Regions from separate parts of the Vibrio sp. MACH09 genome, predicted to be linked through region 2. Evidence: predicted binding sites of a transcription regulator. Region 2 holds the regulator's gene; each other region holds the start of a gene.
The links. The regulator CRP, encoded in region 2, controls carbon source genes, mostly activating them, when cyclic AMP is high. The targets are predictions, from matches to a motif close to TGTGANNNNNNTCACA.
Positions count from the first base shown of each region.

Region 1 (7,546 bases), 2.2 Mb from region 2:
CCTTTACGGCAAATGTCTTGAAGGAAACTGTAAAGATGATAAGTCTGCGCACATCAAGAAGTAAAGAGTTCAGTTTACTGAGTTGTTAATCACTAGATAAGCAAAAAAAACCAGCTGGCTAACCAGCTGGTTTTTTACTATTCATATTCGGTTTACACCAGTCACATTGCGATAACCGTAACGCCAGTCACCCGACAAAGAGGCGACACTTATTATTTTTCAAGTAGTTACAGGCTAGTTTACTTTCAAATTATCCCTTTAAATAAATACGGTCATCATACCGTTTACCCGCAATACTGTATGCTTGCGGTATAACCTGACTCAGGGTAAAGCCACATTTTTGCAGTACTCGTTCTGAAGCGATATTGCCTTCGGTCACAACCGCTCGAAAACTCACAATTTCATCTAGCGCTAAAGCCCTGTCAATCAGCGCTGACAATGATTCTGTGCCATATTGCCTTCCATGAAACTCAGGTAATAAGAGATAGCCAACCTCGGCTACTGAGTTATCAATGAAAAAGCCTGTTATACCAACGGCCATTGCTGAGTTTTTTTCCCCGAATCACTAAACAGAGCCATTCGTTGGACTGCGAATTCCATAGAGGCAGACGTGATTGAAACTTTGCTCTGATTTCACTTTCACTCGGAATATCAAAACAGAGTGAAATAATACTTGGGTCTGTGTTTAGACGAAGAAAAAGAGGCCAGTCATCGTTAGTTATCTGCGCCATTGTTAGTCGATCAGTTTCAATCAGCATTCTAATTTAAAACCCCTTCAATTATTCGGCATAAAAAAACACCCAAGAGATAAGACTAGTGGGTGTTTAACTCTGGCGCTACAACGGTAGCGTCAGCTGAATTATTCGCTACTTCTCACCACCTAACGCGCGATTAATTTTTTGATCTGTCTTGTATTGGCTTAATGCATAAACAGACCAAATAGCAGCAGGTATCCAGCCAATTAACGTAATTTGTAGCACTAAGCAGATGATGCCAGCGAAAGGTCGGCCTATGGTAAAAAACTGAAACCACGGCAAAAGAATGGCCAATATAAGTCTCATTATTGTATCCCTTGTAGTGTAAATTAGTACTGTTCTAAATTATCTAAAATTGAGGTTAAATTAGTATAATTCTGAGCTTAAAAAACAAGCTACTACATTTTAAAAATTATCGCGAGTAAAAAAAAATGCCCAAGCTTATTCAGCTTGAGCACTCTTCAACAGATTGTCACGTCTACTGGTCTTTTTTAGCCCATGTATCACGTAAACCAACGGTACGGTTAAAAACCAAGGCATCAGGCTTAGAATCTTTAACATCGCTACAGAAATAGCCTGTACGCTCAAACTGATAACCATCTTCAGGTTTCGCGACAGCTAAACTCGGCTCTACCACACCATTAAGTACCACTAAGGACTCAGGATTAATAGTCGCGGCAAAATCATCGGCGGCAGCTGGATTTTCAACCGTGAATAGACGGTCATACAGACGTATTTCTGCTGGTAAGCCTAAATTAGCAGAGACCCAATGGATCACCCCTTTCACTTTCCGACCATCCGCAGGATTCTTACCAAGGGTATCAGCATCATAACTGCAGTAAATAGTTGTAATGTTACCTTGAGCATCTTTCTCAATACGCTCTGCTTTAATCACATAAGCGCCGCGTAAACGAACCTCTTTACCTAAAACAAGTCGTTTGTATTTCTTGTTTGCTTCTTCGCGGAAGTCGTCTCTCTCTATCAACACTTCTCGAGTAAAAGGAACGTCACGGCTACCCATCTCTGGTTTATTTGGGTGATTCGCCAACGATAACGTTTCGGTTTTCTCTGCATCAAAGTTTTCAATCACAACTTTAATCGGATCCAACACAGCCATCGCACGAGGAGCATTTTCATTTAAGTCATCACGAATACAAGATTCTAGCGAGCTAAACTCAATCATGTTTTCTTGTTTTGTCACACCAATACGTTGGCAAAATTCACGAATTGAAGCTGGTGTAAAACCGCGACGACGCAAACCAGAAATGGTCGGCATACGAGGATCATCCCAACCATTAACTAACTGGTCGGTAACCAAAGTATTAAGTTTACGTTTAGACATCACCGTATATTCTAAATTTAGTCGGCTAAATTCATACTGGCGAGGCTGACACTCAATATCAATGTGATCCAATATCCAATCGTAAATACGTCGATTGTCTTGAAACTCAAGAGTACATATTGAGTGCGTTATTCCTTCAATAGCATCCGAAATACAATGAGTAAAATCGTACATAGGATAGATGCACCATTTATCACCGGTCTGATGGTGATGAGCAAAACGCACGCGGTAAATTACCGGATCACGCATGACCATAAATGGTGAAGCCATATCGACTTTCGCTCGAAGGCATATGGTACCTTCTGCAAATTCGCCTAAACGCATTTTTTCAAATAACGCTAGGTTCTCTTCTACACTACGATCACGATAAGGGCTGTTTTTACCAGGTTCTTTAAGAGTACCGCGATACTCACGGATCTGCTCTGGACTTAGCTCATCAACATACGCTAAGCCTTTAGTAATTAATTCAACAGCATATCCATGAAGCGTATCAAAATAGTCCGATGAATAACGAATATCATCTGACCATTCAAAACCCAACCAATGCACATCATTTTTAATCGACTCAACGTATTCGATGTCTTCTTTCTCAGGGTTTGTATCATCAAATCGAAGATTACACTGTCCCTGATAGTCCTGAGCAATACCAAAGTTCAAACAGATAGATTTTGCGTGCCCGATATGCAGGTAACCATTCGGTTCCGGCGGAAATCGAGTATGCACACTTGTGTGTTTGCCATCCGCTAAATCTTTATCAATAATTTGGCGAATGAAATTCGATGGACGAGCCTCAGCTTCACTCATCTAAGCACCTCTAGTTGTTGGGGGCGAGTTATTCACCCGCCTTAGTATTGTCAAAAATAGTGACCAAAATAGACGACAGTTAAGATTTTCGCCTTTTTTAGTTTGAACTGCTAATGATCCACATTTCTCACTATAGACACAACTAAAACTACGCATTAATTAACGATTTTCGCTAGATATTAACGAAAAATGCCTCCCAATCGGGAGGCATTATCAAAAACCGTCTATTCCAGTTACAAAACTTGGAATAACAGAGTTAGCTTGCGTGATTCTTCATCTCGCCTGCAATGATTTCTGCTAGCGGCCCAAGGATAACTTGAAGGTTGTTATTACCTAGTTTAACAACACCCATAGCACCCAATGCTTTAAGCTTACTTTCATCGATAATATCCATGTCGTTTACTGTTAAACGTAGACGAGTAATACATGCATCGATATTTTGTAGGTTAGCGTGACCGCCTAGTACTTCTAGATACTGTTTTGCTAGCTCTGCAGAGTTTTCGCTGCCGTGAGATTTGCTTGTATCTTCCACATCATCATCTTCACGTCCTGGTGTTTTCAACTTGAAGGTTGTAATCGCCCAGCGGAACACAAAGTAGTAGATTGCGAAGAAAACAAAACCTTGAACAATCAGCATGTACCACTTGTTTGCTAGTGGGTTTTGTGCAGAAAGCACCATATCCACTAAACCTGCTGAGAATCCAAAACCAGCCGTCCAGTTCATCATGTCAGCAATAAATAGAGATACACCCGTTAATACGGCGTGTAACACATACAGCATAGGAGCAAGGAACATGAACGAGAATTCTAGAGGCTCTGTAACACCAGTAAAGAATGATGCAAAACCTGCCGCAATCATGATTGAAGCTACGCGTGTTTTGTTCTCAGGACGAGCTGTGTGGTAGATAGCCAAAGCTGCACCCGGTAGACCAAACATCATGATTGGGAAGAAACCAGCCATATAACGACCTGTTTCACCAACAACACCTACACCCGCTTCTACAGCGTTTGGTGTCCACCAGTTACCCAAATCATTAATACCAGCCATATCAAACCAGAACACAGAGTTTAGTGCATGGTGAAGACCAACAGGAATCAATAAACGGTTAAAGAAGCCATAGATACCAGACCCCACTTCTCCAAGTCCAACAATACCTTCACCCAAAGAAATAAGACCATTGAAAATAATAGGCCATACAAACATTAGTACAAATGAAATGACGATAGCCGCAAATGAGGTCAAAATGGGTACTAAACGTTTACCGCTAAAGAAGGCTAGTGCTTTGTGTAACTCTACTTGGTAATAACGGTTGTACAGCTCTGCCGCAACAATACCAGATAGAATACCAACAAATTGGTTACCAATTTTGTTGAAAGCAAGTGTAGAACCTTCATTTAATTCAACAAGACCAATAGCGCCGACTGAACCTGCACTACATAATGTTGTAATTACCATGTAGCCAACAAAGCCAGCAAGTGCTGCTGCACCATCTTTATCTTTAGACATACCGTATGCAACACCAATTGCAAACAGTACAGACATATTGTCTATAATTGCCGCGCCCGCTTTAATTAAAAACGCAGCCAACGCATTGTTACCACCCCAACCGGTTGGATCGATCCAGTAACCGATACCCATTAATATTGCTGCTGCTGGTAATGTAGCAACAGGCACCATTAATGCCTTACCTACTTTTTGAAAATATCCGAGAACATTCACCGTAAAATTCCCCCTATAGAATTTTAATTTTGTTTGGCCGACTTATTTTAGCCTTCCAATTTAGTCATATTCAGTTTAAGTAATTAATTTCGTCCCGCAAATTAAAAGCTCATATAGTGTGATCGATATCGCTCATTTTGGCCATAAAAGCGATATTTTGCTAGCGAGATCATAAAACTTATTTTATGATTCGAATTAACAACCCTTCGGGATTAAACTTTAACCGTATTATCGAACTATTGAGGTGCCACCGTGAGACTCATTCCATTACTTACTGATTATGATGTTAGCCTTTGGTCAGCAAGACATATTATTAATCGTATCAATGCATTCAAGCCAACTGAAGAGCGTCCATTTGTACTCGGATTGCCAACGGGTGGCACTCCACTGAAGACATATGAACGTCTTATTGAACTTTATAAGCTAGGCGAAGTAAGCTTCAAACATGTGGTGACTTTTAACATGGATGAGTATGTAGGGCTTGCATCAGATCACCCTGAATCATATCGCACTTTTATGTATTCAAACTTCTTTGATCATGTTGATATACAAGACAAAAACATCAACTTGCTTAACGGTAACACTGACGACCACGAACTCGAGTGCCAACGTTACGAAGAAAAAATTAAATCTTACGGCCAAATTCATCTCTTTATGGGAGGTGTGGGTAACGATGGTCACATCGCATTTAACGAGCCAGCTTCGTCCCTCTCTTCACGAACTCGTATCAAAACACTGACTGAAGACACACGCATAGCAAATTCACGCTTTTTCGATGGTGATACAAGCCAAGTTCCTAAATACGCATTAACTATCGGTGTCGGTACGCTACTTGAAGCAAAAGAAGTGATGATCTTGATTACTGGCCACAATAAAGCACAAGCACTGCAAGCAGCCGTCGAAGGTTCTGTTAATCATCTTTGGACTGTGTCAGCATTGCAGCTTCATGCAAAATCGGTGATTGTCTGCAATGAACCTGCAACGCAGGAACTAAAAGTGAAAACCGTTAAGTACTTCAGCGAACTTGAAGCTGAAAATATCCGTAATCTTAAGTAATTAGATGGGGCTCCCTGCTATGTATGCGCTAACCAACTGTACCATTTATACCGGTAGTGACGTGCTTGATCGACACGCTGTCATTATTGAGGGTGATACGATTCATTCCATCATTGCTAATGATCAATTGCCAAATGATATTAAGAGCGTCGATCTCAAGGGAGCTAACTTAAGCCCCGGTTTTATAGACTTACAGCTCAATGGATGTGGTGGTGTGATGTTTAACGATGACATTACTCCTGAGACACTGCAAATCATGCATGAAACCAATATAAAATCGGGTTGCACTAGCTTTTTGCCGACACTCATTACGTCATCTGATGACAACATGCGTCAAGCCATTGAAACAGAACGTCAATACCAAGAAAAATATCAACATCAATCTCTTGGTTTACACCTTGAAGGGCCATATTTGAATGTCATGAAAAAAGGCATTCATAACCCTGACTTTATTCGCGCCTCTGAACAAGAGATGATTGATTACATTTGCGATAATAATCAATACGTTAAAAAAGTCACACTGGCACCAGAGCAGAATAATCCAGCTCATATTAAGCAACTTAAAGAAGCAGGAATTATTGTCTCTATTGGACATACCAACGCCACCTACGCAGAAGCACGCAAGGGATTTGAAGCTGGCATCAGTTTCGCAACCCACTTATTCAATGCAATGACACCAATGGTTGGACGGGAACCGGGAGTGATTGGTGCCATTTATGACACCCCTGATGTATATGCGGGTGTTATCGCAGATGGTTTCCACGTTCATTACGCTAATATTCGAATCGCACATAAAGTAAAAGGTGATAAGTTGGTATTAGTGACCGATGCCACAGCTCCAGCGGGCGCAGAGATGGATCACTTTATTTTTGTTGGGAAGAAAGTATATTACCGAGATGGTATGTGCATTGATGAAAACGGCACACTTGGAGGCTCAGCCCTTACCATGATAGAAGCGGTAGAAAATACCGTACAACAAGTTGGCATCGCACTAGATGAAGCTCTAAGAATGGCGACATTATATCCAGCTCGCGCAATTGGCTTGGACAATAAACTCGGCAGGATAAAACAAGGTATGGTTGCAAACTTGACCATATTTGATAGAGATTTCAACGTCTGTGCGACAATAGTAAACGGACAATACGAGCAAACATAAATATGAATGGCGGACAAATAGGTAACGTAGATCTTGTAAAGCAACTTAACAGCGCAGCTGTTTACCGCTTAATTGACCAACAAGGGCCAATTTCTCGAATACAAGTTGCAGACGTTAGCCAATTGGCTCCCGCCAGTGTCACAAAAATAACCCGACAGTTAATAAAGCGCGGCCTAATTAAAGAGGTGGCGCAGCAAGCTTCCACTGGTGGCCGTCGGGCAATTTCACTGACGACAGAGGTTGAAACCTTTCACTCTATCGCGATCCGCTTGGGTCGCGATTATATCCAGTTCAGTTTATTCAATCTAGGTGGTGTTGAACTGGCAAGCGACTCCAATGCCTTTAAATACACCAATCAGGTAGAGCTTCAACAAGGCTTACTCCTTCACATCCGGCATTTTATTGATAGCCAACAGAGCAAAATAAAACAGCTTATTGCTATTGGCGTTGTATTACCCGGCTTAGTGAACCCAGAAACCGGTGTCGTAGACTACATTCCCAATACTGACATTGATAATTTTGCCTTAACTGATCTGATTACCGATAATTTTAACGTCAGTTGTTTCATTGGTAATGACATTCGCGGTAAAGCACTTGCAGAGCATTACTTTGGAGCTAGCCGTGATTGCAACGATTCAATACTGGTCAGCGTTCACCGAGGAACGGGAGCAGGAATAATTGTACATGGGCAAGTGTTCTTAGGAGCTAACCGC
Region 1 is NZ_BSFZ01000001.1:867,661-875,206, reverse strand. It holds gene fur (ferric iron uptake transcriptional regulator) at 1-64, shown strand, start outside; partial or broken gene CHJ_RS04020 (GNAT family N-acetyltransferase) at 251-758, opposite strand; gene CHJ_RS04015 (YqaE/Pmp3 family membrane protein) at 867-1,061, opposite strand; gene glnS (glutamine--tRNA ligase) at 1,234-2,901, opposite strand; gene nagE (N-acetylglucosamine-specific PTS transporter subunit IIBC) at 3,158-4,621, opposite strand; gene nagB (glucosamine-6-phosphate deaminase) at 4,874-5,677, shown strand; gene nagA (N-acetylglucosamine-6-phosphate deacetylase) at 5,697-6,833, shown strand; gene nagC (DNA-binding transcriptional regulator NagC) at 6,836-7,546, shown strand, end outside.
Region 1: the regulator CRP is predicted to act here: its motif matches at 4,739-4,754, upstream of nagE (N-acetylglucosamine-specific PTS transporter subunit IIBC).

Region 2 (7,546 bases):
TCTTAATTAGTACCACTGCTTTTTCTTAGATGAATCTAAGAAGGCCCCTAACCAATATTGGTTTAGGGGCTTTTTTCTTTCTGGCCTATCTGTGACTTTACCGTTTCAATTTCTTTCTCGTCATCTCTGCTTCATAAATTATTCAACGAACTTTAATGAAACTGATATTTAAATTCATCATTCCCCATCTAGTCTCTCTGCTGTTCATAACAACATAATTAATTTGGAGAATATCAGTGAAAGGAAGTCATTTGTCCCTTGTTATGGGTGGCATTGTATTGTCACTATCTGCATGCAGTAATAGTGGTACAGGTAGCAGCCATTCTGTTGAAGTACCGCAAAAAAATGATGCTTGGTATAGCCAAGCCGAGAGCGATATTGAAAAAGCCAAAGCGACAAAAGCCATCGATAAACCTGCTAAGAATGTCATTCTGTTTATTGGCGATGGTTTAAGTGTCGGCACCATAACGGCGGCGCGTATCTTTGAAGGTCAACGTCGAGGGATGATGGGTGAAGAGTATAATTTGTCTATGGAAAGCCTCCCTCATGCCGCTTTGGTGAAAACCTACAATACGGATATGCAGATTCCTGACTCTGCTGGTACAGCCTCTGCAATGGTGACTGGTGTAAAAACTAAAGCGGGTACGCTGAATGTGAATGATAATGTTCAACGTGGCTTCTGTAACACGGCATTAGGTAATGAAGCGACCAGCGCATGGGAAATGGCCGCCGAGCGCGGAATGTCTGTGGGTGTTGTTTCTACGGCAAGATTAACTCATGCTACTCCTGCGGTTACCTACGCTCATAGCGCTGATCGTAACTGGGAACATGATGTGCCAAATATTGCTAAAAATCAGGGCTGCCAAGATATTGCCAGCCAGTTTATCCAGTTTGATAAGGGTGATGGCATTCAGGTTGCATTGGGCGGAGGACGACGCGAGTTCATTCCAAACGATATGATTGATCCTGAAGGTAAAAAGGGCAAACGTAAAGATGGCAAAAACCTTATTGCTGATTGGCAGTCTCGTTATCCGGAAGGCCAGTATGTCTACAACAAAGCTCAGTTTGACCAATTAGGTAGCGATACCTCTCGCGTATTGGGTCTGTTTGAAAGTAGTCATATGAAGTACGAAGAAGATCGACGTGACGGTGAACCTTCTCTAGCTGAAATGACCGCAAAAGCTATTGAGATCTTATCAAAGAATAAAGAAGGTTATGTGTTGATGGTGGAAGCCGGAAGGATTGATCATGCTCACCATGACGGTAACGCTAAGCGAGCACTTGCGGATACCATTGCTTTTGATGACGCAATTAAAGTGGCACTAGAGAACACTAACTTAGATGATACCTTAATCATTGCTACGGCAGACCATGCTCACACTTTAGTTATGAACGGTTATTCTCAGCGTGGTAACAATATTTTGGGATTATCTAAGTCTAAAGGTAAGTACAGTGTCGATAAGCAAGGTAAAAAATACACTACGTTAACCTATGGAAACGGACCCGGTGCAGTGGATGGAGCTCGTACAGATTTGACTCAGCAGCAGGTGACTCAATTGGATTACAAGCAGCAATCTTTAATTAAGTTGTCATCTGAAACTCACTCTGGTGAAGATGTTGCAATTTTTGCTCGAGGCCCGCAAGCCTATTTATTCCAAGGTGTCATCGAACAAAATTACATTTACCATGTGATGAATGAAGCGTTGAGCTTGGCGAAGTAGAGAAATCTATTTATTAAGCACCGACAGAAGTGAGCCGTTAATGGCTCACTTCTTATTTCGTTTTCGCATCGGAAAGATGACGAAACGGAACCACAAATGCAAAAACAACAAACCATTAAAAGCGAAACCCGCAAAGATTAGAGCTATAGATTCCACGCTACTAGGGTTCTCTTTGCAGGTAAACCACCACACCACCCAACATAATACCGACAGAGTAGTGAGCTGATCCATACATCGCTTGCAGCGGCCTATTTTTTGCCAGAACCAATGATTACCATTACAGATATTACAAGCCATATTTATCTTCGCCTGATAGAGATGTTTTTATTCTGAACCACTGCTTTTACTTAGGCAATGCAGTCAATCGATAAGATAAGGCAAAAAAGGAGATTCCTTTCACAAAAAAAAAGCGGCTCTGCCCTTGGTAAATATATTTGCGCCCCCACATCTCTGTCACAAGCTGATTAATCAGCACTTTCATTAAATAAACAATATCAGGAGAGAATACAGATGAATATTCGTCCTTTACATGACCGTGTAATCGTTGAGCGCCAAGAAGTTGAATCTAAATCTGCTGGTGGCATCGTGTTAACTGGCTCTGCAGCTGAAAAATCCACTCGCGGTACGGTAGTTGCTGTTGGCAAAGGTCGTATTCTAGAAAACGGCTCTGTTATGCCACTAGACGTTAAAGTGGGTGACGTAGTTATCTTTGCTGAAGGTTACGGTACGAAAACTGAAAAGATTGATGGTAAAGAAGTTCTTGTTATGTCTGAAAATGACATCATGGCTATCGTTGAATAGAAGTAAGCGTTAAGACATTCACTCTTAAACGACAAATTAAAGTAAAAATAGATTTTAGGAAAGGAAATCAAAATGGCTGCTAAAGATGTAAAATTTGGTAATGACGCACGAGTAAAAATGCTTGAAGGCGTTAATGTTCTTGCCGATGCTGTAAAAGTAACGCTAGGTCCTAAAGGACGTAATGTTGTTCTAGATAAATCATTTGGTGCTCCAACCATTACTAAAGATGGTGTTTCTGTTGCTCGTGAAATTGAACTTGAAGACAAGTTTCAAAACATGGGTGCACAAATGGTTAAAGAAGTTGCTTCACAAGCTAATGATGCTGCTGGTGACGGAACAACGACTGCAACAGTACTTGCACAATCCATTATTGCTGAAGGCCTTAAAGCCGTTGCAGCGGGCATGAACCCAATGGATCTTAAGCGCGGTATCGACAAAGCGGTAATCGCTGCTGTTGAAGAGCTTAAAACACTATCTGTTCCTTGTACTGATACTAAAGCTATTGCTCAAGTAGGTACTATCTCTGCTAACTCTGATGAGACTGTGGGTAACATCATTGCAGAAGCGATGGAAAAAGTAGGTCGTGACGGTGTTATCACTGTTGAAGAAGGCCAAGCTCTTCATGATGAACTAGACGTTGTTGAAGGTATGCAGTTTGACCGTGGTTACCTATCGCCATACTTCATCACTAATCAAGAAGCTGGTGCGGTAGAACTTGAAAGCCCATTTATTCTACTTATTGATAAGAAAGTTTCTAACATTCGTGAACTTCTTCCTACTCTGGAAGCAGTGGCAAAAGCGTCTCGTCCTCTTCTAATTATTGCCGAAGATGTTGAAGGTGAAGCTCTAGCTACATTGGTGGTGAACAACATGCGTGGCATCGTGAAAGCAGCGGCTGTTAAAGCCCCTGGTTTTGGTGACCGTCGTAAAGCAATGCTACAAGATATCGCGGTACTAACTTCTGGTACGGTTATCTCTGAAGAGATTGGTCTTGAGCTTGAAAAAGTAACGCTTGAAGATCTAGGTCAAGCTAAGCGTGTGACAATCACTAAAGAGAACACAACTATCATTGATGGTCTTGGTGAAGAAGAGATGATCAACGGCCGTGTTGCTCAAATTCGTCAACAAGTTGAAGAAGCGACATCTGACTACGATAAAGAAAAACTACAAGAGCGTGTTGCAAAACTTGCTGGTGGTGTTGCGGTTATCAAAGTAGGCGCTGCGACTGAAGTTGAGATGAAAGAGAAGAAAGATCGCGTTGAAGATGCTCTACACGCAACTCGTGCAGCAGTAGAAGAAGGTGTTGTTGCCGGTGGTGGTGTTGCACTTATCCGCGCAGCGTCTAAAGTTGTTGGCCTTGAAGGTGCAAACGAAGAGCAAAACGTAGGTATTCGCGTTGCTCTACGTGCAATGGAAGCGCCACTACGTCAAATCGTTGCTAACGCAGGTGACGAAGAGTCAGTAGTTGCAAACAATGTTAAAGCACGTGAAGGTAGCGACGGTTATAACGCTGCAACAGGTGAATACGGCGATATGATTGCAATGGGTATCCTTGACCCAACAAAAGTAACTCGTAGTGCACTTCAGTTTGCTGCATCGGTAGCAGGTCTAATGATTACGACTGAAGCTATGGTTTCTGATATGCCAGCTAAAGATGCTCCAGCAATGCCTGATATGGGCGGCATGGGTGGTATGGGCGGCATGCCAGGCATGATGTAAGCCAAGAGTTATTGATAGCGGTTTACCGCTGACAGTAATATTGTGAACAAAAAACCGAAGCTTTGGCTTCGGTTTTTTTATGCGGGGAATACTGATTTCTCAGCTGCGTTGTTATGAATAATGGTTTACTTTTTTGCTAAAAATGAGGTTTGTTGATTATCAAATAATTTGATTATAAAGTTATTTGATGGTCGATCTAAAGGTAATTATTTTTATAAATCAATAGCCTGTATGGTTTTTAAATCTGTCTAGACTGTCGTATCTGGTTTATGCTGGGAAGATTGTTACTGCAAATAGATCAGCTAAAATGAGTTTACTGTTAGGCTTTGGCTGCTAACTATCTATTCGCAGGGATCTAGATTGGTGATTAAAAATGGAAAAGAAATTTGTGATGGATACAGAGAGAAAGAGATGCCATAAAAAAACGCAGCAATAATGCTGCGTTTTTGGTGTTGTGCTTAGATTATTAATATCTAGCGCGTGCCGTAAACCACAATAGTTTTACCATGCGCAGAAATTAGGTTTTGCTCTTCTAGCATCTTCAGGATTCGACCTACTGTTTCACGAGAACAGCCAACAATTTGACCAATCTCTTGACGAGTGATCTTAATTTGCATGCCGTCTGGATGGGTCATTGCATCAGGTTGCTTGGCAAGGTTTAAAAGTGTTTGCGCAATACGTCCTGTTACATCTAGGAATGCAAGGTCACCTACTTTTTGGCTTGTAACCTGAAGACGGTTAGCCATTTGAGCAGAAAGACGCATTAAAATGTCTGGGTTTACTTGGATCAGCTGACGGAATTTCTTAAAAGAAATTTCCGCAACTTCGCAAGGGGATTTCGCACGTACCCAAGCGGTACGATCTTGCTCTTCTGCAAATAAGCTTAGTTCACCGATGAAGTCACCTTGATTTAGGTAAGAAAGAATCATCTCCTTTCCTTCTTCATCCTTGATAAGCACAGCTACGGAGCCTTTCACTATGTAATATAAAGTTTCCGCTTTTTCACCAGCGTGAATCAGCGTACTTTTGGATGGATATTTATGAATATGACAGTGTGAAAGAAACCATTCTAAAGTTGGATCGGTTTGAGGTTTACCTAGAACCATAATTATCTCACTATTTTATGCAGGGTCTGTTCAGCAGCGTTCCTTTGCTGCCTCGTCAATAAACTTTGCGGTTAGCATAGGTTTAATTATTCGAAGCTGCAAGCTACTTCTTTATCTATCGGTTAAGAATAGTATCCTTTTTTGCAGACGATTTCTTGATTTTGATCGCCCTGAATTTGTGATATGTTACGCAAAAATGTGCACATGATCACGGTATTAAAAGTAAACTAAAAGTTTGTACAATAATTAACCGATTTTGCCGGTTTCAATTAGCTGTTGCAATATCGGTCTAATGATTAGTTCCATTGCAAAGCTCATCTTTCCTCCGGGGATAACTAAGGTGTTATGCCTTGACATAAATGAGCCATCAATCATTGCTAGCAGGTATGGAAAGTCGACATTTTTCATTCCACGCAATCGAATCACCACAAAACTCTCATCAAGACTAGGGATACCTTTCGCGTTTAATGGGTTTGAGGTATCAACGGTCGGTACGCGCTGAAAGTTGATATGGGTACGGGAAAATTGAGGTGTGATGTAATTTAAGTAATCATCCATTGAGCGAACGATGGAATCGGTAACGGCTTCGCGTGAATGACCTCTATCACGAGTGTCTCGGACAAATTTTTGAATCCATTCTAAGTTAACTATGGGCACCATACCGATGAGCAGATCAACATGCTGAGAAACGTTAATGTCACCATCGACCACTCCCCCATGTAGGCCTTCATAAAACAATACGTTGCTCTTTTCTGGTAGATCTTGCCATGGAGTAAAGGTGCCTGGCATTTGATTGTAAGGGACCGCCTCATCAAATGAGTGTAAATAGCGCCTAACCTGACCGACACCTTCGTCACCATACTTTCTGAAAAATTTCTCTAAGGCTGGAAAGTCATTCGCCTCAGCCCCAAAGTAACTGATGTGTTTACCTTGCTCTCTGGCTTTGCGGATCTCTATATCCATTTCTGGTCGTGTAAAGCGATGAAAGCTGTCACCTTCAACCCAAGCTGGTTTGATATCCATCATACTGAACATCTTACGAAAAGCTTCAGATGTGGTTGTAGTACCAGCTCCTGAAGAACCTGTTACTGCGATAATTGGGTGTTTTGCTGACATGACATTCCTTGTCGTTATGAAGATCTGATTCTATTTTAGTCTATGGCATTAAAGTCGAACAATAAACAATCATAGTTCACGCTTTAGTTTTATATCCACACTTTCGTGAAGTTCAGAGAAAAGCACAACGGCTTCACCTTGTTGTAGTAAAAGATGTACTTGCTGAATTTTATCTTCCAACGTCGCTTCTTCAGTACCGTAGTCCGTTCCTTCTCTTAAGACGAACTCTTTGATTAAGTTTTCCAATGTTTCAGGAGCTATTTGTTGCCATGGAACAATCATGATCTCTCTTCTTGTAAGTAATGCTGATAATAGTATGGCAGGTAATCTTCCAACCAAAAGCTTGGTTTGTTAATTGTGCCGGTCATAAATCCAACATGACCACCATGCTGACATAATCGGTAATGAATATTACTGTTTAATTTGAAGTCAGGAATGACCTTCTCGGTCATAAATGGGTCGTCTTTTGCGTGAATTACCTGTAAGGGGATCGCCGTATTGTTGAGCTCCTTGATACCAGAACAGCGTTGATAATAGTCATTAGCATCGCTAAAACCATGCAGTGGTGCAGTAAGTTTATCATCGAAATCATACAAGGTTTTTATTGCTTGGATGTTTTTTGTGGTAATGCCAATGGCGTGATGCAGTTTGTGCTGTTTTTGAATGGCGTTTGCTTTCAACGAACTGAGTAGGTAATTTCGATATACCTTGGAGAACCCCTGTTCAATTCGTTGTGAGCATGCTGCTAGATCGAGTGGTGCAGAGACGACAGTCGCCGCGGAAAGCAGGGGCTGATGCTGATATTTGGCGAGATAGTTCACCAACATATTTCCGCCCAGTGAAATGCCTGTAGCTACTTTAATCTGGTGAGGGAATAGGGTATTGAGATGAGTGAGAAAAAAACGCGCATCTTCAACTTCTCCGGAGTGGTAAGCTCTTGCTAACCTATTAGGCCTGCCGCTACAGCCACGGAAATGCATCATGACCGACAACCAGCCAGACTGTGCAAATGCATTCATTAGGCCGTTAGCGTAAGGGCTATGAAAGCTACCCTCTAAGCCATGGAAAAGAACAAAAATAGGC
Region 2 is NZ_BSFZ01000001.1:3,026,782-3,034,327, reverse strand. It holds gene CHJ_RS13655 (alkaline phosphatase) at 237-1,721, shown strand; gene CHJ_RS13650 (DUF3624 domain-containing protein) at 1,767-2,018, opposite strand; gene CHJ_RS13645 (co-chaperone GroES) at 2,232-2,522, shown strand; gene groL (chaperonin GroEL) at 2,595-4,241, shown strand; gene crp (cAMP-activated global transcriptional regulator CRP) at 4,715-5,347, opposite strand; gene CHJ_RS13630 (phosphoribulokinase) at 5,594-6,463, opposite strand; gene CHJ_RS13625 (YheU family protein) at 6,533-6,745, opposite strand; gene CHJ_RS13620 (hydrolase) at 6,742-7,546, opposite strand, start outside.

Region 3 (7,546 bases), 2.5 Mb from region 2:
GCATTGGAGTTTGGCTTTAGGATGAAGCAGAGCAAAACCATTGTCGATATTTGCCATTGTCCTGTATTAGACAGTAAATTGAATATTCTGCTTCCTGATTTAAAAAAGATGCTGTCAACTTTTGCGAATAAAAGCCAACTAGGACACGTTGAACTCGCTTTGGGAGATGATAGGCCAGTACTATTATTGAGAGCAATGAGCGAGTTAAAACCGCAAGATAAAGAGAAATTGCTGGAATTTTCTAAACAACATGATGTCTCATTATATCTGCAATTAGATAAAGACAATGTGCAGCATTTGTATGGTGCTGAACCTGCTTATTCTGAAGTCGGCGTAACTATCCCTTTTGAACCGACAAACTTTATACAGGTGAATCAGGCAGTAAACAGCAAGATGGTTGCACTTGCCATTGAGTGGTTAGCGATAGAAAAAACGGATCGAGTATTGGATCTATTTTGTGGCTTAGGCAATTTTAGTCTGCCTATTGCTAAATTGGCCTATCAGGTGGTGGGTGTAGAAGGTGTTCAGGAGATGGTTGATCAAGCCACAAATAATGCCAAGAGCAATGGTCTTGAGAATGTACGTTTTTATCAGGCTAACTTGGAAGAAGAGTTGATTGAACAGCCATGGTTAAATGAAAAATTTGATAAGATCATACTTGACCCTGCTCGTGCCGGTGCGGGTGGCGTAGTAAAGCAAATATCTCATATTGATGTGCAGAGTGTGGTTTACGTTTCATGTAATCCTGCTACTCTTGCCAGAGATTGTCAGAGTTTGTTTGATCAAGGTTTTACACTGAAAAAGCTGGTTATGCTGGATATGTTTCCACATACCAGCCACTTAGAATCAATGGCACTATTTGAAAAATAATATTGAGAGATAAGTTCTCTCTAAACATTACGCTAGGAAATATAATGGTCGCGGTACGCAGTGCGCACTTAACAGACGAACAGTTTGAACTTGAAACTTGGGTCTCCAGTTTAGGTCAAGATACAAAAACCAGTAATAAGCTCATTAGCGTTTATCAGCAATGTGAAGAAATGTTGCAAGGTAAAGAGCAAGCAGAGCTATTGTTATGGCGTGGCAGGGAGATGATTGAGATTTTGATCACTCTGTCAATGGATCGAGCCACCTTGATTTCAGCTCAATTATTTCCGGTGGTTTCAAGTGGATTTTTTGAACCCGAATTACTGGAAGAAAAGTACGGAAAAGAGATTATAAAGCTGATTGATGGCGTAGAAGAGATGGCCGCCATTGGGCAACTTAATGTGACATTAGATGGCTCAGCAGCATCAGGGCAAGTGGACAACGTCCGCCGTATGCTTCTTGCCATGGTGGATGATTTTCGTTGCGTTATCATTAAGCTGGCTGAACGTATATGTAATTTGCGCGAAGTAAAAGATCAACCGGATGAGATTCGTCAATCAGTCGCAAAAGAGTGCGCCAATATTTACGCACCGTTAGCCAACCGTTTAGGTATTGGGCAGTTGAAATGGGAAATTGAAGATTATGCATTCCGATATCAACACTCTGATACCTACAAGCAGATCGCCAAACAGATCTCCGAGCGAAGAATTGTTCGCGAACAGTATATCGATAATTTTGTTAGCGACTTAATGTCTGAAATAGAGGCATTGAATATTAACGCTGAAGTGAGTGGCAGACCTAAGCATATCTATAGCATTTGGCGAAAAATGCAGAAGAAGAACTTGGCATTCGATGAACTGTTCGACGTTCGAGCGGTTCGAATTATTGCCGATAAACTGCAGGATTGCTATGCCACACTAGGTATTGTTCATACCAAATATAAGCACTTACCAAGCGAATTTGATGATTACGTAGCCAACCCTAAACCTAATGGATATCAATCTATTCATACGGTAATTCTTGGGCCGGAAGGGAAGACTATCGAAATTCAAATTCGAACCAAGCAGATGCATGAAGATTCTGAACTTGGTGTTGCTGCGCACTGGAAGTACAAAGAAGGCGCTTCCTCCGGACGCAGTGGTTATGATGAGAAAATCACTTGGTTGCGTAAATTACTTGATTGGCAAGAAGAGATGTCTGACTCCGGCGAGATGTTGGATGAGTTAAGAAGTCAGGTGTTTGATGATCGTGTTTACGCATTTACGCCAAGAGGTGATGTGGTTGATCTACCTATGGGTGCCACACCACTGGACTTTGCCTACCATATTCACTCTGAAGTGGGTCACCGCTGTATTGGTACCAAAGTAGCAGGGCGTATTGTCCCTTTCACTCACCAGTTGGAGATGGGGGATCAAGTTGAAATCATTACACAGAAAGAACCAAACCCATCTCGTGATTGGTTGAACCCTAGCTTAGGGTTTGTACATTCTGGTCGAGCTAGAGCCAAGATTAATGCTTGGTTTAGAAAGCAGAGCCGAGAGAAAAATCTAGAAGCGGGTAAAGAGATCTTAGAAAACGAGTTAACGAAAATTGGTGCTACGTTAAAAGACGCCAATGAGTACGCGTTAAAACGTTTTAATGTGAATACGCCTGATGAACTTTATGCTGGCATTGGCAGTGGTGATTTGCGAATAAATCAAATTATCAACCATATCAATGCGTTGGTTAATAAGCCTACGGCTGAAGAAGAAGACCAGCAAGCGTTAGAAAAATTACAAGAGAGCAAAAAAACGACACACAATCGACCACATAAAGATGCGGTTGTGGTTGAAGGGGTGGATAACCTGATGACACACCTAGCTCGATGTTGTCAGCCTATACCGGGAGATACTATTGCCGGTTATATCACTCAAGGTCGAGGAATATCCGTTCATAGAGGCGATTGTGAACAGCTACTTGAACTACGTCTACATGCGCCTGAGCGGATCATTGATACCGTGTGGGGAAATGACTTCGTTGGTAGTTATATTTTGACTCTGCGGGTTGAAGCGATGGAGAGAAGTGGACTGTTAAAGGATATCACTACTCTGTTGGCGAATGAAAAACTGAAAGTCACCACAATGAAAAGCCGTAATGATTATAAGCGTCAGCTATCCATTATGGATTTTGATATAGAAGTGAAAAATATCGAATTGTTAAGCCGAATAATATCAAGGCTAGAGCAGATTAAAGACGTTGTTTCGGTAAAACGACTTAACTAAGCCCAAAAATTAAGGCCTGATCTTGTCAGGCCTTAATTGTATTATTCAGCTATCTCGTACCTGCTAATATTTATCAAAAAGAGCTCATCACCATGTCTCATCCTATTAAACAGCTTGAAAAAATAATGTCTCAACTACGTGATCCCGAAATGGGCTGTCCATGGGACAAGAAGCAGACATTTGACACCATAGTGCCCCACACCATAGAAGAGACTTATGAAGTGGTTGACGCTATTCATAACAAAGATTGGCGAAATCTAAAAGAAGAGTTGGGTGACTTACTGTTTCAGGTGATCTTTTATAGCCAGTTAGCTAAAGAAGAGAATTTATTCGATTTTGAACAAGTCGTTGAAACCGTCAACGAAAAACTGACTCGTCGACATCCGCATGTTTTTTCTGATCACTCTTTTGACTCTGAAGATGAGCTAAATGAAAACTGGCAAAAAGAGAAACAAAAGGAAAAGCAACAGATAGGCAAAGTTGAAGAAAGTATTCTAGACTCAATACCAACATCTATTCCTGCACTGTCAAAAGCCAATAAGATACAGAAACGATGTGCTAAACACGGTTTTGATTGGGACTCTATTGAGCCAGTGGCAGGTAAGGTCAATGAAGAGATTCAAGAGGTTCTGGATGAAGCGTTGCAGCCCGTTCCTAACCCGGAGCTTGTGGAAGAAGAACTGGGGGATCTGTTGTTTGCGACTGTCAATTTAGTACGGCACTTAGGTCATGACCCTGAGGCTGCACTGCGCAAAGCAAACAATAAGTTTGAGCGACGTTTTAAAGGCGTCGAACGTATTGTTGCTCAACAGGGTAAAGAACTGGATGATTTTGATTTAGAACAGCTAGATCAGTACTGGCAACAGATAAAGCAGAATGAGAAGAGCGGCTAACTCTGCTTTTGTAGCAGATTAACTGATAAATCTAGTAATAATTGGCACTTAAAGGGGAAGACCAGCACAATTGATTTGAAGCAAAAAATAAAAAATTAAACTGTGATAAGTTTCACGTTGTGGTGGTATGACGCTTCTGGTATATTTACATCCCGTCCAGAAAGTACTCATTTCCCTCATTCAACCAATTTCAGGTTAAACATGACGACAAATTATATTTTTGTTACTGGCGGGGTTGTTTCCTCACTAGGTAAAGGTATTGCAGCAGCCTCATTGGCCGCTATTCTTGAAGCTCGTGGTCTTAAAGTGACCATGATGAAGCTTGACCCTTACATAAACGTTGATCCGGGCACGATGAGCCCTACGCAGCACGGTGAAGTATTTGTTACGGAAGATGGCGCGGAGACTGATCTTGATTTAGGTCACTACGAGCGTTTTATCCGTACCAAGATGACCAAGCGAAACAACTTCACTGCGGGTCGTGTTTATGCCGACGTACTTAGAAAAGAGCGCCGTGGTGACTACCTTGGTGCAACGATTCAAGTTATTCCTCATATTACTAATGCGATTAAAGATCGAGTTTTTGCTGGTGCAGAAGGTCATGAAATTGCCATTGTTGAAGTAGGTGGAACCGTTGGTGATATCGAATCTCTGCCATTTATGGAAGCGATTCGTCAACTTGCTGCTGAAGTTGGCCGTGAGCGCGCTATGTTTATGCACCTTACGCTAGTGCCATACTTAGCTGCTGCTGGTGAAGTGAAAACTAAACCAACGCAACACTCAGTAAAAGAACTGCTTTCTATCGGTATTCAACCTGATATTTTAGTTTGTCGTAGTGATCGTATCATTCCTGCTAATGAACGTAAGAAAATCGCCTTGTTCTGTAATGTGCAAGAGAAAGCGGTTATCTCGATGAAAGATGTTGATTCCATTTATAAAATACCTCAACTGATAAAAGCACAAGGTCTTGATGATCTGGTTTGTGCTCGCTTTGGCATTGAAGCGCCAGAGGCGAATTTATCTGAGTGGGAACAAGTTATCTACGAAGAAGCCAACCCAACTGACGAAGTTGTGATTGGTATGGTTGGTAAATACATTGAATTGCCGGATGCGTATAAATCCGTCAATGAAGCGTTAAAACATGCTGGCCTTAAAAACCGTTTAAGCGTTAAAATCAAATATGTTGATTCGCAAGATGTCGAGTCAAAAGGCGAAGAAGTCCTTCAAGGACTCGATGCTATCTTAGTACCCGGTGGTTTTGGTGATCGTGGTATTGAAGGGAAGATACTCGCTGCCCAGTACGCCCGTGAGAACAATGTCCCTTATTTGGGTATTTGCTTGGGTATGCAAGTTGCTTTGATTGAATATGCACGTAATGTGGTTGGCCTAGAAGGTGCGCATTCAACAGAATTTAACAGTAAGACGAAGTATCCAGTGGTAGGATTGATTACCGAGTGGGTTGACGGCGAAGGTAAAGTCGAAGAGCGCACCGAAAAATCAGACCTTGGTGGAACTATGCGTCTTGGTTCTCAGCTGTGTCACCTTGAGAAAGGAACCAAAGCAAGAGACCTGTATGGCAGTGCGACCATTCATGAGCGTCACCGCCATCGTTATGAAGTAAACAATAATCTTCGCCCTAAATTAGAAGATGCCGGCCTTAAAGTGTCGGGCTTGTCTGCGGACAAGAAGTTAGTGGAAGTGATAGAGAATCCAAATCACCCTTGGTTTGTGGCAGCTCAGTTCCACCCTGAATTTACCTCGACTCCTCGCGATGGGCATCCATTGTTTGCAGGTTTCGTCAAAGCCGCTGGAGAATTTCAGCGTGGTGAATTAGAGAAGTAAAAGAATCTGGGTAGTTGCTCATGCTGTGCGGCTACCCTTTAGTTTTGACATTTAAATTGAAACGAGAGGAAACATTAATGTCTAAGATCGTTAAAGTTCTAGGTCGTGAAATCATCGACTCACGTGGTAACCCAACTGTAGAAGCTGAAGTACACCTAGAAGGCGGTTTCGTAGGTATGGCTGCTGCTCCATCTGGCGCATCTACTGGTTCTCGCGAAGCTCTTGAGCTACGTGATGGTGACAAAGCACGTTTCCTAGGAAAAGGTGTTCTTAAAGCAATTGAAGCTGTAAATGGCCCAATCGCTGAAGCACTAGTTGGTAAGGATGCAAAAGCTCAAGCTGATGTTGACCAAGTGATGATTGACCTAGATGGCACTGAAAACAAATCACAATTTGGTGCAAACGCAATTCTAGCGGTATCTCTAGCAAATGCTAAAGCTGCTGCTGCTGCTAAAGGTATGCCTTTGTTCGAGCACATTGCTGAACTAAACGGTACTCCTGGTCAGTTCTCTATGCCTCTTCCAATGATGAACATCATCAATGGTGGTGAGCACGCTGATAACAACGTTGATATCCAAGAATTTATGATTCAACCTGTTGGCGCGCCAACTCTTAAAGAAGCTCTACGTGTAGGTGCAGAAGTATTCCACAACCTAGCTAAAGTACTTAAGGCTAAAGGCCTAAGCACTGCAGTTGGTGATGAAGGTGGTTTCGCTCCTAACCTAGAATCTAACGCTGCTGCACTAGCTGCAATCAAAGAAGCTGTAGAAGCTGCTGGTTACGAGCTAGGTAAAGACGTTACTCTAGCGATGGACTGTGCTGCATCTGAGTTCTTCGACAAAGAAGCTGGCAACTACAACATGAAAGGCGAAGGTAAAATCTTCACTTCTGAAGAGTTTAACCACTACCTAGCTGACCTAGCTAATCAGTACCCAATCGTATCTATCGAAGACGGTCTTGATGAGTCAGATTGGGATGGCTTTAAGCACCAAACTGAACTACTAGGTGACAAGCTTCAACTAGTAGGTGACGACCTGTTCGTTACAAACACTAAGATCCTTGCGAAAGGTATCGAAATGGGTGTTGCTAACTCTATCCTTATCAAGTTCAACCAAATCGGTTCTCTAACTGAAACTTTAGCTGCAATTAAGATGGCTAAAGATGCTGGTTACACAGCTGTTATCTCTCACCGTTCAGGTGAAACTGAAGATGCAACTATTGCTGATCTTGCTGTTGGTACTGCTGCTGGCCAAATCAAAACTGGTTCTATGAGCCGTTCTGACCGTGTTGCTAAGTACAACCAACTTATCCGTATCGAAGAAGCACTAGGTTCACGTGCACCTTTCAACGGACTAAAAGAAGTAAAAGGTCAATAATTCTTTAGAATTATAACTTTATTACTTGTTTTAAAACGCCTTCATTTTTGAAGGCGTTTTTGTTTCCAGTTGTTACTCTCGCTGTTCTCTCGCACCAAATGCCCTTCTGTGCTATATATAGCGCTTCAGTTTTAAAGATGAGAAACCTGTTCAGTGCGTCTACTCACTCTTGGTTTAACCTGCTTATTATCTGTTCTGATTTACTTCCTTGTTTGGGGGAAGAATGGGCTGATTGAAAACGCCAATGTAAATAGCGAGATTGTTATTCAGCAGTCCGTGAATAAAGAATTACAACGACGTAATGATG
Region 3 is NZ_BSFZ01000001.1:492,777-500,322, forward strand. It holds gene rlmD (23S rRNA (uracil(1939)-C(5))-methyltransferase RlmD) at 1-870, shown strand, start outside; gene relA (GTP diphosphokinase) at 915-3,128, shown strand; gene mazG (nucleoside triphosphate pyrophosphohydrolase) at 3,221-4,021, shown strand; gene CHJ_RS02290 (CTP synthase) at 4,223-5,863, shown strand; gene eno (phosphopyruvate hydratase) at 5,941-7,239, shown strand; gene ftsB (cell division protein FtsB) at 7,393-7,546, shown strand, end outside.
Region 3: the regulator CRP is predicted to act here: its motif matches at 4,123-4,138, upstream of CHJ_RS02290 (CTP synthase).